3 regions of the Sphingopyxis granuli genome follow, and region 3 is predicted to be linked to each of the others. Evidence: riboswitches for the same ligand, from Rfam matches in the RefSeq annotation. Region 3 holds a riboswitch; each other region holds the start of a gene.
The links. Region 3 has a riboswitch for cobalamin ahead of cobO (cob(I)yrinic acid a,c-diamide adenosyltransferase). Riboswitches for the same ligand answer to the same signal wherever they lie in the genome.
Positions count from the first base shown of each region.

Region 1: linked by a shared signal. The riboswitch ahead of metE (5-methyltetrahydropteroyltriglutamate--homocysteine S-methyltransferase) and the one ahead of cobO (cob(I)yrinic acid a,c-diamide adenosyltransferase) in region 3 are both predicted to bind cobalamin.
Region 2: linked by a shared signal. The riboswitch ahead of SGRAN_RS20840 (TonB-dependent receptor plug domain-containing protein) and the one ahead of cobO (cob(I)yrinic acid a,c-diamide adenosyltransferase) in region 3 are both predicted to bind cobalamin.

Region 1 covers NZ_CP012199.1:2,853,081-2,858,845, forward strand. The annotation lists gene leuA (2-isopropylmalate synthase) at 1-719, shown strand, start outside; gene SGRAN_RS13290 (hypothetical protein) at 888-1,427, shown strand; cobalamin riboswitch at 1,500-1,702, shown strand; gene metE (5-methyltetrahydropteroyltriglutamate--homocysteine S-methyltransferase) at 1,819-4,125, shown strand; gene SGRAN_RS13300 (acyl-CoA thioesterase) at 4,118-4,525, shown strand; gene SGRAN_RS13305 (NAD(P)H-dependent flavin oxidoreductase) at 4,622-5,593, shown strand; gene SGRAN_RS13310 (AHH domain-containing protein) at 5,583-5,765, opposite strand, start outside.
Region 2 covers NZ_CP012199.1:4,556,625-4,562,389, forward strand. The annotation lists gene SGRAN_RS20830 (TonB-dependent receptor family protein) at 1-1,997, opposite strand, end outside; gene SGRAN_RS20835 (DUF2946 family protein) at 2,066-2,455, opposite strand; cobalamin riboswitch at 2,562-2,781, shown strand; gene SGRAN_RS20840 (TonB-dependent receptor plug domain-containing protein) at 2,962-4,890, shown strand; gene SGRAN_RS20845 (ABC transporter substrate-binding protein) at 4,905-5,765, shown strand, end outside.
Region 3 covers NZ_CP012199.1:3,968,933-3,974,697, forward strand. The annotation lists gene SGRAN_RS18200 (cobyrinate a,c-diamide synthase) at 1-1,293, opposite strand, end outside; gene cobO (cob(I)yrinic acid a,c-diamide adenosyltransferase) at 1,290-1,898, opposite strand; cobalamin riboswitch at 2,010-2,231, opposite strand; tRNA gene SGRAN_RS18210 (tRNA-Arg) at 2,494-2,570, opposite strand; gene SGRAN_RS18215 (DUF1178 family protein) at 2,619-3,092, opposite strand; gene grxC (glutaredoxin 3) at 3,089-3,355, opposite strand; gene SGRAN_RS18225 (double zinc ribbon domain-containing protein) at 3,360-4,172, opposite strand; gene SGRAN_RS18230 (malonyl-ACP O-methyltransferase BioC) at 4,284-5,150, shown strand; gene SGRAN_RS18235 ((deoxy)nucleoside triphosphate pyrophosphohydrolase) at 5,742-5,765, opposite strand, start outside.

The sequences.
Region 1 (5,765 bases), 1.1 Mb from region 3:
GCAACCAACTGCCGGTCCACCCGCGCCACCCCTATGGCGGCGAACTGGTCTACACCGCCTTTTCGGGCAGCCACCAGGACGCGATCAAGAAGGGGTTCGCGGCGCGCGAGCGGCAGAATGACGACAAGTGGGAAGTCCCCTACCTGCCGATCGACCCCGCCGACCTGGGGCGCAGCTACGAAGCGGTGATCCGCGTCAACAGCCAGTCGGGCAAGGGCGGCGTCGCCTGGGTGCTCGAACAGGACAAGGGGCTGAAGCTGCCGAAGAAGATGCAGGCGAGCTTCAGCCACATCGTCCAGGCGGTGGCGGACCAGACGAGCCGCGAGCTGACCGCCGACGACATCTGGACCGCCTTCGAAGGGCATTATCTGGCGGCGGACGGCAAGCGCTTCCAGCTCGTGAGCTGGGCGGAAAGCCAGAGCGGCGCCGACCGCATCTTCGCCGGCAAGCTGACCATCGACGGCGCCGAGCGCAGCATCAGCGGCCGCGGCAACGGCCTGATGTCGAGCGTCGTCGCCGCGCTGGCCGAATCGGGCGGCCCGGCGATGGACATCGTCGATTATTCCGAACATGCGATCGGCCAGGGCAGCAATGTGCAGGCCGCCGCCTATGTCGAATGCCGTACCCCCGACGGCCGCAGCCTGTTCGGCTGCGGTCTCGACACCGATGTCGCGACCGCCAGCGTGCGCGCGATCCTGTCGGCGGCGAACGCGATCTGATCCGGTCGCGGCGCCCGGGGCGGCGCGGGCCGCCCCGGCCTCCTCGCACCCCTTCCCTCTCCCGTCCGCCGCATCCCGGTCACGACTGGCCCGATCGGCGTTTCGCGGCGCGCGCATTTGGTCCTAAGCCGATGCGCGCAGCCGGGGGGCGGCGAAGGAGAAGGACCCGTGAACGCATCCCAGGCCTCGTCCGCCAGCGGCCCGAGCGCGCCCGTCGCTCCCGCCGGGCCGCTCCCCGCCGTCGGGGGAAGCAGCGACCTGTTCTGGAGCCTGCAATATTGCCGCGCAAGCGCGCTGTCGCTGACCCGTCTCGAACTGGCGCTCGCCAGCAGCGACCGGCGGCGGATCGTCGAGGCGATCGATCGCCTCCACGCGCTCGACCGCGAAATCGAGCGCAGGGTCGCAAGCCTGCCGCCGCCGCCCGATCCCGACCCCGAGCGCGAGGCGATCGACCGGCACCTCGACCGCGAGAAGATGGCGGTGGCGTTCGAAAAGCTGGCGCTCGCCAGCGGGATCAGCGGCCCCGCCCTCGCATCGCCGCCCGCCTTCGCGGCGCGCACGCGGCCCGAAACCGAGCTTTCTCATGAGGTCGAAGGGCCGCCCTTCGATCGCCGGCGAACCCATATTCTCGCCTCGCACGGTCCGAAGATCGCGCTCCTGCTGGCGATCGCGGCCGCCACCGCCGCGCTGCTGGCGACCGCCTTTTAGGATAGGGCCAATCACCAGCCAACACATATAAAGATTTCTTTATATAGCGCTTGACAGGATTGCCGCGGCGCCTATTCTTCATGCTGTCGAGGTTCTTCGCGCCGGGCATCCGGGGCGGAGCGAAGATGGGAAGCCGGTGCGAAACCGGCGCTGCCCCCGCAACTGTAAGCGGCGAGCGGCGGTCGATCATGCCACTGGTTCGGCAAGGAACCGGGAAGGCCAGACCGCTGCGGCGACCCGCGAGCCAGGAGACCTGCCTCGTCAGATACGTCCTCCGGCGGGGTGCCCGGTCAGGCCGCATGCATGGCTGCGTCCGACCCTTGCCCTGCGGACGCGGGATATCGTGCGTTCGCGTCTGTCCGTCGCCCTTGCCCCCTGCAAGGTGCTCGAAATGACTGTCAGCGTCGCCACTTTAGGCTTTCCCCGCATCGGCCTTCGCCGCGAACTCAAGGTCGCGCTCGAATCCTACTGGTCGGGCAAATCGACCCTCGCCGACCTGCACGCCGCGGCGGCCGGCCTGCGCGTCGCCCATTGGGCGCGGCAGAAGGCGCTGGGGGCCGACATCCTGCCGTCGAACGATTTTTCGCTCTATGACCATGTGCTCGATACCTCGGCGCTGATCGGCGCCGTCCCCGCGCGCTACGACTGGGACGGCGAGACGGTCGATACCGATCTCTATTTCGCGATGGCGCGCGGCGCACAGGGCGATCCGGCGCACGCCGGGTGCGGCCACGCCGCCGATACGACGGCGCAGGAGATGACCAAATGGTTCGACACCAACTATCATTTCCTCGTCCCCGAACTCACCGCCGGCCAGACCTTCCGCATCGCCTCGACCAAGATTTTCGACGAATATGACGAAGCGAAGGCGCTGGGGTATCAGACGCGCCCGGTGCTGCTCGGCCCGGTCAGCTACCTGATGCTCGCCAAGGGCAAGGCGGTCGAACCGCTCGCCCTGCTTCCCGCGCTGCTCGACACCTATGCCGAGATCCTCGCGCGGCTGGCGAAACAGGGCGCCGACTGGGTGCAGATCGACGAGCCCTGCCTCGTCCTCGATCTCGACGACGCGCAGCGCGCCGCGTTCGAGCGCGCCTATGCGCGGCTGGCGACGGCGGGGCCGCGCCTGATGCTCACCCCCTATTTCGGCGGTCTCGGCGACAATCTCGATCTCGCCGCCGAACTGCCCGTCCACGGTCTCCACCTCGACCTCGTCCGCGCGCCCGAACAGCTCGGCCCGGCACTCGACAAGGTGCGGCCGCACGTCCTGCTGTCGCTCGGCGTCGTCGACGGCCGCAACATCTGGCGCGCCAACCTTTCCGACCTTTACTGGCGGCTCAAGGAGCTGGCGGCGACGCGCGACCTGATCCTCGCGCCGTCCTGTTCGCTGCTCCACGTTCCGGTCGATCTGGCGCTCGAAACCGCGCTCGATCCCGAAATCGCGCAATGGCTGGCTTTCGCGGCGCAAAAGATCGAGGAACTCGCCGCGCTCACCAAGGCGCTGAACGAAGGCGAGGATGCCGCCTTCGCCGCCTTTTCGGCGTCGCGGATGGCCGCGGTCGCCCGCGCGACCTCGCCCCGCATCCACGATCCCGCCGTCGCCGCCCGCCTTGCCGCGCTCGACACGGACGCCGCGCGCCGGGCCGCGCCCTTCGCCGCGCGCCGCGAGGCGCAGCGCCGGCGCCTTCCGCTTCCCCGCTATCCGACCACGACGATCGGCTCCTTCCCCCAGACGGCGGAGGTCCGCAAGGCGCGCGCCGCGCATATCCGGGGCGAAATCGACGATGCGGCCTATGACCGCTATCTGAAGGTCGAAACCCGCGCCGCGATCAAGTGGCAGGAGGAGATCGGCCTCGACGTCCTCGTCCACGGCGAGTTCGAGCGCAACGACATGGTGCAATATTTCGGCGAACGGCTTGCCGGATTCGCCTTCACCCGCAGCGGCTGGGTGCAGAGCTATGGCTCGCGCTGCGTGCGGCCGCCGATCCTCTATGGCGACGTGTCGCGTCCGCGGCCGATGACGGTCGACTGGTGGCGCTATGCCCAGGATCAGACCGACCGGCCGGTGAAGGGCATGCTCACCGGGCCGGTGACGATCCTCAACTGGTCGTTCGTCCGCGACGACCAGCCGCGCGAAGCGAGCTGCCGCCAGATTGCGCTGGCGATCCGCGACGAGGTGCTGGACCTTGAGGCCGCGGGCGCCGCGATCGTCCAGATCGACGAGGCGGCGCTGCGCGAGGGGCTGCCGCTGCGCCGCGGCGAATGGCCGCATTATCTGGGCTGGGCGGTCGAATGCTTTCGCATCGCGGCCTCTGGCGTGCGCGACGACACGCAGATCCACACCCACATGTGCTATTCGGAATTCAACGACATCCTTCCCGCGATCGGCGCGATGGACGCCGACGTCATCTCGATCGAAACCGCGCGGTCGCAGATGGAACTGCTCGGGGCCTTCGCAAGCTATGCCTATCCGAACGAGATCGGTCCCGGCGTCTATGACATCCATTCGCCGCGCATTCCGGCCGAGCGCGAGATGACCGACCTGCTGACCCTCGCCGGACGGCACCTGCCGTCCGATCGTATCTGGGTGAATCCCGATTGCGGGCTCAAGACGCGCAAGTGGGACGAGGTGCGACCGGCCCTCGTCTCGATGGTCGCCGCGGCGCAGCGGATGCGGATTCGGGAGGCCTATGATGCCTGACGAAACCATGCCCGCGGGCCAGCCCACGATCCGCGTCACCGCGATGCCCGCCAACGCCAATGTCTATGGCGATATCTTCGGCGGCTGGCTGATGGCGCAGATGGACCTGGCCGCGTCTTCGGTCGCGTCGCTCCACGCGCGCGGTCGGGCGGTCACGGTCTCGGTGGAGGGCATGGCCTTCCACCGCCCCGTGTTCGTCGGCGACGAGGTGTCGGTCTTCGGCCGGCTGGTGAAGGTCGGCCGGACCTCCATGCATGTCGAGGTCGAGGCCTGGGCGCGCGACCGCCATGCCGAGGACGGGCACAAGGTGACGCAGGCGGTCTTCATCTTCGTCGCGGTCGGCCCCGACCGGCGCCCGCGCGCGCTCGGCCGCCCGGCCGCCGGTCCCCCGCCGTCCTGACCGGCTCGCGCTTGCGGCGGGCGGCCGCGATCCCCCTTGCGCAGCCTTCCGTTTACGTTAAGGTCAGCCGAAACCTCTATTCGGAGAGCGACGCCCATGGCCCTTCCCGCGATTTTCGACCGCCTTCGCCTGCCCGTCATCGGTTCGCCGCTGTTCATCGTCTCGGGCCCCGACCTCGTCATCGCGCAGTGCAAGGCGGGGATCGTCGGCAGCTTCCCGGCGCTCAACGCGCGCCCGCAGACGCTGCTCGACGAATGGCTCCACCGCATCACCGAGGAACTGGCGGCATGGGATCGCGAGAATCCCGACCATCCCTCGGCGCCGTTCGCGGTCAACCAGATCGTCCATCGCTCGAACGACCGGCTCGAGGCCGATATCGCGACCTGCGAGAAGTGGAAGGTGCCGATCACCATCACCTCGCTCGGCGCGCGCGAGGAACTCAACCAGGCGGTCCATAACTGGGGCGGCATCACGCTTCACGACGTCATCGACGACCGCTTCGCGCGCAAGGCGGTCGAAAAGGGCGCCGACGGCCTGATCCCCGTTGCGGCCGGCGCGGGCGGCCACGCCGGCACCCAGTCGCCCTTCGCGCTGGTGCAGGAAATCCGCGAATGGTTCGACGGGCCGGTCGCGCTGTCGGGCGCGATCGCGCACGGCCGCTCGATCCTCGCCGCGCAGGCCTGCGGCGCCGATCTCGCCTATATCGGCAGCGCCTTCATCGCCTGCGCCGAGGCGAATGCGGACGCCGGATACAAGGCCGGGATCGTCGAGGGGCGCGCCGCCGACATCGTCTATTCGGACCTGTTCACCGGCGTCCACGGCAATTATCTGCGCGGCTCGATCGTCAACGCCGGGCTCGACCCCGATGCATTGCCGAAGGGCGACCTCAAGACGATGAACTTCGGTTCGGGCGGCAATACCAAGGTCAAGGCGTGGAAGGACATCTGGGGGTCCGGCCAGGGAATCGGGTCGGTGCGCGCGGTGCGTCCCGCCGCCGATTTCGTCGCCGAACTGACCGATCAATATCGCGAGGCGTGGCGCGAACTGCAGGGCAAGGTCATCGGCTGAGCGCGCCGCAGCCGCCGAACAGCCGCCCGATCGCGTCGTCCAGATAGGGGCGATCGGCGAAAATCCGCATCGGATCGCGCCGGTTGAGCCAGAAGCCGGCACCATGCCGGTCGGTCAGCGCGCGCCGCGCGGTATCCTGCAACAGTCGCAGCCGCATCACCGCGGTCCGCCG
Region 2 (5,765 bases), 590 kb from region 3:
GAAACGGCGCGGCGCTCGACCGGGTAATAGATCGCCGATGCGGCGTCGGCGGCGATCACCGCGCTGACGTCGCCGATCGCCTTCTTGCCGGCGATGTTGCGGACGTCGACGAAGGCGTCGATCCCGTCGGCAATGCGCGCGCCGCCGGTCAGGCCGACCAGCGCATAGCCCGGCGTGCGCACCCGGTTGGCATAATCGGCCCACGGTCCCTGCGGCACCCATTCGAGCGTCGGCGCGACGTGCAGCGCCTCGCCGCCGATGCGGACCTCCGCCCGATAGACATGCCTCGGCACCACCGGCAGGCGATTGTCGCCGAACTGCGCGTCGCCCCGGAAGCGGAAGTCGCTGTAGGCATAGGTCTGGCGCAGCCGCAGCCAGGGTGCGAGGGTCAGCTCCAGCCCGGCCTCCACCCCCCGATGCAGCGTCCGGTCGGCGTTGAAGGTCGCGGCGGGGATGCTGCTGTTCACCGTATATTGCAGCATCTCGCCGGTGATCGCCGCGCGATACCAGGCGACGTCCCAACGCACCGGACCCATCGTTCCGCGCGTGCCGATCTCCGCCGTCCAGGCGCGCTGCGGCCGGATGTCGGCGATCAGCGCGCTGGCGGGCGGCATGCCGATCGACTGGAACACCTCCCCGAAACCGGGAAATTCGGCCGAGCGGCTGTAGTTGGCGAAGATCTGGACATGCTCCGCCGGTTCGACCAGCACGCCGAACTTGGGCGAAAAGGCGTCGAACGCGACGCGCCCGTCGCCGGCCGGGGTCGCCGAAAAGCCGACGCGCCGCTTGCGCATGCCATCGGCATAGACGCCCCCCGCGATCAGCGTCACTGGCGGCACCGGCCGCACGCGCAGTTCGCCATAGAGGCTCGCGGTCCGCGCCTCCTGATCGGCGTCGAGGGTCAGCGCGCCGCGCCGGCCGGCGACGTTGACGAACTGCCGCGCGTGGGTGCTGCCACGGCGAATCTCGCCCCCCAGCGTCACCTCGACCGGCCCCGCCGCATAGTCGATCCGCGCGAACCCGCCGACGTCGGTCGATTTCTGATCGATCAGCTGAAAGATCGGGTGAAAGAGCGATTTCGCGTTGACGAAACCCCCGACCTCGAGCGTCGCGGTGCCGAGGTCGAAGCGGGTGCGGTTCTGCAGGCGCAGCGAATCGATGTCGCGCCGCTGGTCGCCCGCGACGCTGCTCGCATTGGCGCCGCGCGGGGCGGTCAGCGCCTGCGCCTCGGTCAGCGCGCCCGGCAGTTGCTGGCGGATGCGGTTGATGCTCGCATAGAAGCGCGTCGCGACCCCGTCGCCGAGCGTCAGCCCGACATTGCCGTGGAAGCGCAGGCTGCGGCGCTGCGCATGGTCGCGGTCGCCGTCCGACGTGTCGGCGCTGACCGCGCCCCAGGCGTCGACCGGCCCGCTGGCGACGCCCGCCGAAACCAGGCCGCGAAGCAGGCCGAAGCTGCCGGCATCGCCGCGCAGATAGACGCCCTGGGCGGTGCGCCCGGTCGGGGTCACGCCGTTGATCGCGCCCCCCAGCGTTCCCGAACCGAAGCGCAGCGCATTGGCGCCGCGCCAGACTTCGAGATGGTCGAAGAAGATCGGCTCCAGCTCCTGAAAATCGCCATTGTCGTCGGCGAGGTTGATCGGCACCCCGTCCTGCAACAGCGTGACGCCGCGCATGTGGAAGCCGCGCGAGAGGCCCGAGCCACGGATCGCCAAGCGCACCTCCTGCCCATAGCGCGGCTGGAGGTAGACGCCGGGCGAGAAGGCGAGCGTATCGCGCAGCGACACGATCGTCTTGTCGGCATAATCCTGATGCGTGACGACGTCGGTGCCGCCGGGGGTCTGCGCCGCGCGCTGCTGCGCGGCGTCGGCGAGCGTCGGCGCGGTGACGATGATCGTCGCCTCCTCGGCGTGAGCGGCCGTGGAAAACAGCACCGGGGAAAAGGAAAGGACGAGGGCGAGCGCCGGCAGGGGCGCCGCACGGGTAACGGAACGGGTCATGGAAAATCCTTCGCTGAAAATCAGGCAAGGCCGGCGCGCGCGAAAGCGCGGCCGGCGATCGGTCTGAATCAGGCGAAGGCGGGCGGGCCGGTGCTGGGGGGAAGCGGCGAGGCGATGCCCGGCGCGAAGCCGAGCGAGGGGATCGCCGGCGGCGCGGGGTCGACCCGCACCGGCGCCGCGGGCAGCGCCGGGGCATCGGGCACGATCGGCGCCACCGCGAGCGCGCCCCACGGGCAATGCTGCTGCCCCTCTCCATCGGGATGATCGCCCGCGGTCTGGACCGGGATGGTCATCGTCCCGCCGGGGTTCGACGGGTCCGAACAGACGCGGACGGTGATCGACCCCCCGGCATCGGGCCCGATCATCCAGCCCGGCGCGACCAGCACCCGCGCGAGCAGCGCGAGAAGCACCGGCAGCAGCAGCCAGCCCGGTCGGCGGAAGGCGGAAAGATCGGCCACGCCGCGCTCCTAGTCCCGGCGGACGGTTCGGGCAAGCGCGCAGGCCCCGCAAAAGCCGATTGCCAAAATGCGCCGAGGCGCTATGGGCGGGCGCCGCAAGGGCAACCTTGCATTGATCGCGCCGGTGCCCCGATGGGGCTTAAAAGGGAACGCGGTAAGGGGGTCCGGCCGGACCTTCGAAACCGGGGCTGTCCCTGCAACTGTAAGCGGCGAGCGCGATGCACCGACCCGGTCCCCGACCGGGTCTGCCACTGGGGCGACCTGGGAAGGCGTGCATCAAGCGACGACCCGCGAGCCAGGAGACCTGCCGGCGTGGGTCGCTCAATGCCTCGGTCCAGGGAAAGGCCAGGGCACGGAGAACTCCGTCGAGCGACGACCCAGCGGCCGGGGCCGCTTCGGGGCACGAAATGCGGGCGCCTTGCGCCAGCCCGCCGCCCGTGCGCCGGTCGATCGCGCACGCGGCTCGGCAGGTCCCCGCCTTCGCTCTCGGCGCGTGGGGGACTCCCATGTTGAAATACGGCCTTTCCATCGTGGCGCTGGCGGCGACCTCGCCGGCGCTGGCCCAGACCGGCGATGCCGCCGCCGACCCGCGCCCCGGCGACGCGATCATCGTCACCGCCTCGCGTTCGGGCGAAGGGGTCCGGGCGGACCAGCTCGGCGCCTCGGTCACGGCGATCGACAGCGAAGCGCTCGAACAGCGCCAGACGCGCATCGTTTCCGACGTGCTGCGCGACGTGCCCGGCGTCGCGGTCAGCCGCACCGGCGGCCTCGGCGGCATGACCGATATCCGCATCCGCGGCAGCGAAGCCAATCACGTCCTCGTCCTGGTCGACGGCATCGAGGTCGCCGACCCCTATCAGGGCCAGTTCGATTTCGGCGGTCTGCTCGCCGACCCCGCCGCGCGGATCGAGGTGCTGCGCGGCCAGCAATCGTCGCTCTATGGCTCCGACGCGATCGGCGGCGTGATCCATTACATCACCCTGTCGGGGCGCGAGGCGCCGGGCCTGAGCGCCCGGATCGAGGGCGGGTCGTTCGGCACCGTCGCCGGCAGCGCCCGCGCCGCGGGCGCATCGGACAGCTTCGACTATGCGATCACCGGTACCTATTACGGCGCGAACGGCTATCCGACCGCGCGCGGCGGGGTGCGCGACGTCGGGATGCAGACGGTCGGCGCGAGCGCGAAGCTGGGTTGGACGCCGAGCGACGCCTTCCGGCTGAACGCCGTGCTGCGCTATGGCTTCAGCGACGCCGACAACAACGACAGCGAATATGACACGACGAGCCCGCGCTTCGGCTATATCGTCGACAGCCCCGGCGTCCATGTCGAGACCGAATCCTTCCATGCCCTGCTGGCGGCCGAACTGACCGCGCTCGACGGGCGCTGGGTGACCAGCCTGTCGGGGCAGCTTTCCGACACCGCGCGCCACGGCCGCTCCCCCTTCGGGTTGGACTATGGCAGCAAGGGACAGCGCTACAAGGGATCGCTGACCTCTAGCATCCGCTTCGGGACCGATGCGATCGCCCACCGGCTGACCGGTGCGGTCGATGTCGAGCGCGAGGCGTTCCGCACGCTGACGCCGGGCGCCTTTCAGGGAAAGCGCCACACCGACAATCTGGGGCTGGTCGCCCAATATGAGCTGACCGCGGGCGCGCTCTCGCTCGGCGCGTCGCTGCGCCACGACGACAACAACCGCTTCGACGATGCGACGACCTGGCGCGTCCAGGGCAGCTATCGCCTTCCGACCGGCACGCGCATCCGCGGCGCCTATGGCACCGGGGTCAAGAATCCGGGCTATTTCGAGCTGTTCGGCTATATCGACGGCCGCTACATCGGCAATCCCGACCTGAAACCCGAAAAGTCCGAGGGCTGGGAAGCGGGGATCGAGCAGAGCTTCGGCGCCGACGACTGGGCGACGATCGGGGCGACCTGGTTCGATTCGACGCTGAAGGACGAGATCTTCACCAACTATCCCGCGCCCGACTTCACCGCGACTCCGGCGAACCGCGCGACGACGAGCAAGCAGCACGGCATCGAGGCCTTCGCCAGCGCGCGGCCGCTGCCGCAGCTTCGCTTCGACCTCGCCTACAGCTGGATCAAGGCGCGCGAGAACGGCGCGCCCGAAGTGCGGCGACCGAAGCATATCGCCAGCTTCAACGCCACCGTGTCGAGCAGCGACCAGCGCTTTGCGGGGACGCTGACGCTGCGCTACAACGGCCGCACGACCGACCTCGCCTATATCAACCCCAGCTATGTCCCGGTCGTGGTCGCGATGAAGGACTATGTGCTCGTCAACCTTGGCGCCGATTACCGGGTGACCGACGCCATCTCGGTCTTCGGGCGCGTCGAGAATCTGCTCGGGGTCGACTATGAGGAAATTTTCAGCATCGCGACGCCGGGCCGGGCCGCCTATGGCGGCGTCCGCCTGCGCTTCTGAGGGAAGGAACGCGCTTGACGCCATACGCCGCCCTGCCCGCGCTCGCGCTGCTGCTCGCCGGCGGCGGCGCGCTGTGGGCGCAGCAGGGCGGCCGTACGGCACCAGCGGCGACGCCGCCGGCCGCGCCGCAGCGCGTCGTGTCGCTCAACCTGTGCGCCGACCAGTTGCTGCTCGCGCTTGCCGACCGCGACCGGATCGCCGGGCTGACGCGCAACGCGACCGATCCCGGCATGTCCGCGGCCGCCGCGGCGGCGCGCGGGCTGCCGCTGATCCGCAACGCCGCCGAACAGATACTGGTCGCGGCGCCCGACCTGATCGTCGGCATGCCCGCGAGCGGCAGCGCGGCGGTCGCGGCGCTGCCGCGCGGCAGCTTTCGGACGCTCGACCTGCCGACCGCCGACAGCTTCGACGTCATCCGCCGGACGATCCGCCTGACCGCGACCGCGCTCGGCGATCCGGCGCGCGGCGAAGCGCTGATCGCGCGGATGGAGCGCGACCTCGCCGGCGTGCCCCGCCCGGGGCGCGGCCGGGTCGCCGCCTATTACCAGCGGCGCGGCTACATGACCGGGACGGGGACGCTGATCGACGAGATGATGGGGCGCGTCGGGCTGGTCAATCTTGCCGCAAAGCTGGGCAAGCCGCCGCTGTCGCAGCTGAGCCTCGAGGAGATGGTGGCGGCGAACCCCGATTTCCTGATCGTCGAAAGCGCGAGCGACACCATCACCGATCAGGGCAGCGAGATGCTGCACCACCCCGCGCTTCGGGGCATTCCGCGGCTCAGCGTGCCGGAGGCGTGGACCGTTTGCGGCGGCCCCGCTTATGGGGCGGCCGTGCACCGCCTTGCCAGGCAGATCCAGCGCCACGACGGCGCGCGC
Region 3 (5,765 bases):
CAAGTGAAAGAAGCTGCCCGTCACGTGGCCGGCGCGATGGCCGGCGGGGCCGAGATCGCGACCTGCCGCGTCGGCAAGCCGGGCGAAGGGGGCGCCTTCGTTCGTCGATGTGATGGTCGCATGATGATATTCATGCCCCCACAGCGGCGTTTCGGCATCGGCGAAGCGCGTCGACGCGAACAGCCGCGCCTGCCGATAGCCGAGCGACATCTTCCTTTTCGCGAAGCTGGTATCGACCGGCAGCAGCCCCGCCATAGGATGCACGATGCCGTCCGCATCCTCGATGCTGCGGCCGAGCAGCATATAGCCGCCGCACTCACCATGCACCGGTGCGCGCGCCGCGAAGGCGCGCAACCCCGCCATGAAGCGCGCATTGCCCGCCAGCCTGCCCGCGTGCAGTTCGGGATAGCCGCCGGGCAGCCAGCAGGCGTCGCAGTCCATCGGCGGCGCCTCGTCGGCGAGCGGCGAGAAGCCGCAAATCTCAGCGCCCGCATCGCGCCACCACGACGCCAGATGCGGATAGAAGAAGGCGAAGGCATCGTCGGCGGCGAGGGCGATGCGCTGCCCCGGCGGACGCAGGCGCGGTCGGACGGGGAAGGCCGGAGCGGTCGCATGCGCTGCCGCGCGGATCGCGGCGAGGTCGCAATCGCGCGCGAGGATCGCCGCGACGGCATCGATCCGCTCGTCCAACGCGCCATCTTCGCGCGCCTGCACCAGCCCGAGGTGGCGCGAGGCGGCCGCCAGCGCCGGGTCGCGGCGGATCATGCCGAACAGCGGCAGGTCGAGCGCGTCGAATCCTTCGGCGATCATCGCGGCGTGACGGTCGCTCGCAACGCGGTTGACGATGACTCCGGCCACCGGCGGCGCGCCGGGAAAGGTCGCGAAGCCATGCGCGACCGCCGCGACGCTCTGACCCGCGCCCTCGGCATCGACGACGAGCAGGACCGGCCAACCCGTCAGCCGCGCGACCTCGGCCGCCGTGCTGCTCCGGCCCGCGCCATCGAACAATCCCATCGCGGCTTCGGCGACGACCAGATCGGCGCCGCAGGCCGCCTGCGCCGCCAGCCCCTTCAGCATCGCCGGCGTCATCGCGAAACCGTCGAGATTGACCGAGGATCGCCCGGTCGCCACGGCGTGAAAGCCGGGGTCGATATAGTCGGGTCCGCATTTTGCCGCAGCGACGCCGAGTCCTTCACGCTGGAAGGCGCGCTGCAGCCCGATCGCGACGAGCGTCTTGCCCACCCCCGAGCGCGGCGCCGCGACCAGCAGTCCCGGCGCGAGTTGGCCGCTCAAAACTCTATTCCCCGCTGCGCCTTCACGCCCGACCGGAACGGGTGCTTCACCTGCACCATCTCGGTGACGAGGTCGGCGGCTTCGATCAGCGCCTCGGGCGCATTGCGGCCGGTGACGACGACATGTTTCATCGCGCCTCGATCGAGCAGGCCCGCGACCACCTCGTCGACGGGCAGATATTCGTAGCGCAATACGATGTTGAGTTCGTCGGCGACCACAATCGCGATGTCGGGATCGGCGATCATCCGTTTCACCTCGTCCCATCCGGCGCGCGCCCAGGCGATATCGCGCGCACGGTCCTGCGTGTCCCAGGTGAAGCCTTCGCCCATGACCTTGTGCTCGACCTGCCCGGGAAAGGCCGAATAGACGGCCTTCTCGCCAGTCGCCCAGCCGCCCTTGATGAACTGGACGATGCCGACCTTCATCCCGTGCCCCAGCGCGCGGCACACCATGCCGAAGGCGGCAGTCGACTTTCCCTTGCCTTTGCCGGTGTGGACGATCAGCAGGCCCTTTTCCTGCGTCTTGTCGGCCATGATCTTGACTCTTGCAGCCTGCCGCTTGCGCGCCTTTTCATTGTGGCGTTCATTGATTTCGTCTTCAGTCATCTTTCCCTCCAGGCACGACATCGCTCTGGCGCGGCGCCGACCGGCACCGCACCGCTGATTTTCGTCGCCCGAACGGGTGATCCGTGCCCTGGCCTTTCCCTGGACCGAGGCATTGAGCGACCCGCGCCGGCAGGTCTCCTGGCTCGCGGGTCGTCGCTTGATGCACGCCTTCCCAGGTCGCCCCAGTGGCAGACCCGGTCGGGGACCGGGTCGGTGCATCGCACTCGCCGCTTACAGTTGCAGGGACAGCCATGGCTTTGGCCTGCCGCGAACGGACGGCCTCACCATATTCCCTATTATGCCCTCGCGGGCACCGGCGCGGTTGCGCAAAGGCAGATGCCTTCACTCATCCGGAATTAGCGCATGATCCATCTTAATCAACATCCACGGTGATCCCGTCCCTAACGGCTGTTGGCGTCCATTGCCGCCGGATCGGTTATCAAATGTCCGCTTCTATCGATTTGCGCCGCGGAAAACTGGCGACTAAGGCTGGAATCGTGCGGCCAGGTGAGCCTGCTTTCCCGGCCATGTCGGTACGATGCCGACGGTCCGCTAACGGCCCATACCAGCCAAAGTTCTCTCTTTTGTTCGGGAATGGTGCGCCCGACAGGATTCGAACCTGTGGCCCCCAGATTAGGAATCTGATGCTCTATCCTGCTGAGCTACGGGCGCGTGCTGCCAGGGCAGCGCCGCCTCTCTACCGGCGCGGGCTTGCCGCCGTCAATTGGCGAGATCGGGCGGGACGACCGGGACGAGCAGCGGCATCGCCGCGATGCCGTCGTCGTGCAGCGCCTGCGCTTCTTCGGGCGAGGCCTGGCCGTGGATCAGGTTTTCGGGAGCGCGCCCCTCGTGCATCGCGCGCGCCGCATCGGCGAATTCGCGGCCGACCCAGCGCGACTGCGGCAGCATCTCCGCCTGCTTCGCCGCGATTTCGGCAAGGACGCGGCGCACGACCTCTGCCGGCACGGCATTCGCCGGCTCGCCCGGCGGCACCGCGGCGACCACCGCCCCGCCCGCCTGGTTCGACTTGGCCCCCACGCGCGGCGCCATCACCGCCTTGCGCACCGCGCTGTCGCCACAGATCGGGCAGGCGATCAGGCCGCGCGCCTGCTGATCGGCGAAGCTGTCGCTGCTGGCGAACCACGCCTCGAAGCGATGTTCGCCCGCGGTGCAACTGAGGTCGAAGACGATCACGGCCGCCCCGCCGCCAGCAGCGGGTCAAGCCCGCCCTTCGCGTCGAGCGCGGCAAGGTCGTCGCTGCCGCCGATGTGCCGTCCGTCGATGAAGATCTGCGGCACGGTGCGCCGTCCGCCGGCGCGCGCGACCATCGCATCGAAGCCCGCGCGATCCATCGTCACGTCGATCTCTTCATAAGCGGCGCCCTTGCCGTCGAGCAGCGCCTTCGCCCGCGTGCAATAGGGGCAGAAGAATTTGGTATAGATCTCGATCGTCGCCATGCGGCTATCCCGTCATCATCCTGCCGTCCATATCGGAATCCAGCTTGGCAAAGTCAATCGGATCGACGGGCGACGCCGCGCCGGGCACCACTCGCGCCCAGGTCAGCGCCGATACGCGCGCCGCCCCGACCCGCCGCAGCGCCCGCGCCGCGGCACGCAGCGTCGCACCGCTCGCATGGACGTCGTCGACCAGGATCAGGTGCCGCCCGGCGGCGCGCGTCCGTGCCGCGGGCGCCAGCGCGAAGGCGCCGGCGACGATCCGCTCGCGCTCGCGCTTTCCCTTGCCGCGCAGCGATGCGGTGGCGCGCGTGCGGACGAGCAGGTGCGGATCGTGCGCGACGCCGCTGTGCCGCGCCAGCGCGTCGGCGACGAGCGCCGCCTGGTTGAAGCCGCGCGACCACAGCCGCCAGCGGTGAAGCGGGATCGGGACGAGCAGCGGTTCGCCGTCCTCTTCCCCCATCGTCAGCGCCGCCAGCGGCCGCGCGAGGAACTGCGCCATCAGCCGCGCATGGCCGAGCCGGCGACCATATTTGAGCCGCAGCGCGACGGTGCGGGCGGCGGGGCCATAGGCGACGGCGGCGGGGGCGCCGTCGAAGGGCGGCGGGTCGGCAAGGCAGGCGCCGCATTCGAGCGGGATGCCCGCCGGCGCATCGGGCAAGGGGATCGAGCAGCGCGAACAGGCAGGTCCGTCGAGGAAATCGAGCGACGACCAGCAGGCGAGGCAGAATTGCCGGTCGTCGCCGACGATCACCCCGCAGGCGGGGCAGCGCGGCGGCAGCGCATAATCGGCGACGCCGCGTGCCACGCTCCGCACCATCGTCCGCAGCGGCCCATTCCAGCGCCGCGGCGCCGCATCCTGCCCCTCTTTCCCCACGCGCATCGCCATCTTGGGGTTGTGAAGCATCGGCCGGAGCGGCACAAGCGCGCCATGCCGTCCGCTCCCGCTCCCGCCTCATCCGCCCCGCTCTTTTCCCCCGCGCGCCATCGCGCCCAGCGCGACCGGATGGCGCGCCTGCCGAAGGATGCCGATTTCCTCGCCCCGATCATCGCCGAGACGTTGCTCGACCGGCTGACCATGGTCACGCGCAGCTTTCCGCGCACCCTGCTGATCGGCGCGCACGACGGCGCGCTGATCGCGCATCTGCGCGGCACCGGGACCGCACTGTCGATCCTCGAGGCCGGGCCGGCGCTCGCGGCGTCGGTGGACGCGCTGGTAGGGGAAGCCGATGCGGTCGACCTGCCCTTCGCCAGCTTCGACCTGATCCTGTGGCCCGGCGGGCTCGACGGCGTCAACGACGTGCCCGGCGCGCTCGTCCGCCTGCGCGCGCTGCTGGCCCCCGACGGGCTGCTGCTCGGTGCCTTCGTCGGCGACGGCAGCCTGCCGCGCCTGCGCCGCGCGGTGATGGCCGAGGGTGTCCGCCCCGTCGCGCGGATGCACCCGCAGATCGACCTGGCCGCGATGGGCAATCTGCTCCAGCGCACCGGCTTTGCGCTGCCCGTGGTCGATGTCGAGGCGCTGACCGTGCGCTATAGCGACGTTTTCGCCCTCGCCCGCGATCTGCGCGCCGCGGGGCTGGCGAGCCGCCTATCCCCTGCCCCGCCGCCGCTGACCCGCGAGGAAACGGCGCGGATTGCGGTCGCCTTCGCCGCCGGCGCCGACCCCGACGGCCGTATCGCCGAGCAATTCCGGCTCGTCCATTTCAGCGGCTGGGCGCCGCACCCCGACCAGCCCCAGCCGGCGCGGCGCGGCAGCGGCTCCGCCTCGCTGACGGAGGCGCTGAAGCCGAAGCGATAATCGTCGAGCGGGGGCGGCGGCTGGCGTAGCGCAGACTTGCCAGCGGCCCCAGCTTTCGCTGGGGCGACGCCTGTTCAGAGCGGCGAGCCTGAAATCGGCATATATGCCCTTCAGGCAAGTAAGGAGCTGTTCCCCGGCGAAAGCCGGGGTCCAGACGGCACGGCGCTGCTCCGCGTGGACCCCGGCTTTCGCCGGGGAACGGGTCCTTGTCGAAAAGGGATAAGGGCCGATCCGGGGTGGCGATGACGAGCGAGCTTGATGTCATCATGCTCCAACGGCAAGCCGCTTTATGGCCTGCGGGGATTCAGTTTTTCCGCAAAACAAAACCACGTGCTCCCACGAAGGCGGGAGCCCAGAGCGGATGAAATCAGGATTTGCGTCCCACCGCACCGGGTCCCCGCCTTCGCGGGGACACGGTCCTATGCGTCCGCAAGCACCCGAATCCCCACAGGCCATAGAGCATGATGACTTTGGATTGACCCACTTCGTCATTGCGAGCGGAGCGAAGCAATCCAGGCGGTCTGCACACACTCTGGATTGCCGCGCGGCTTCGCCGCTCGCAATGACGAGTCCGCCTGATGTCATCATGGTCTAAACAAGCGCCTCCAGCAGCCC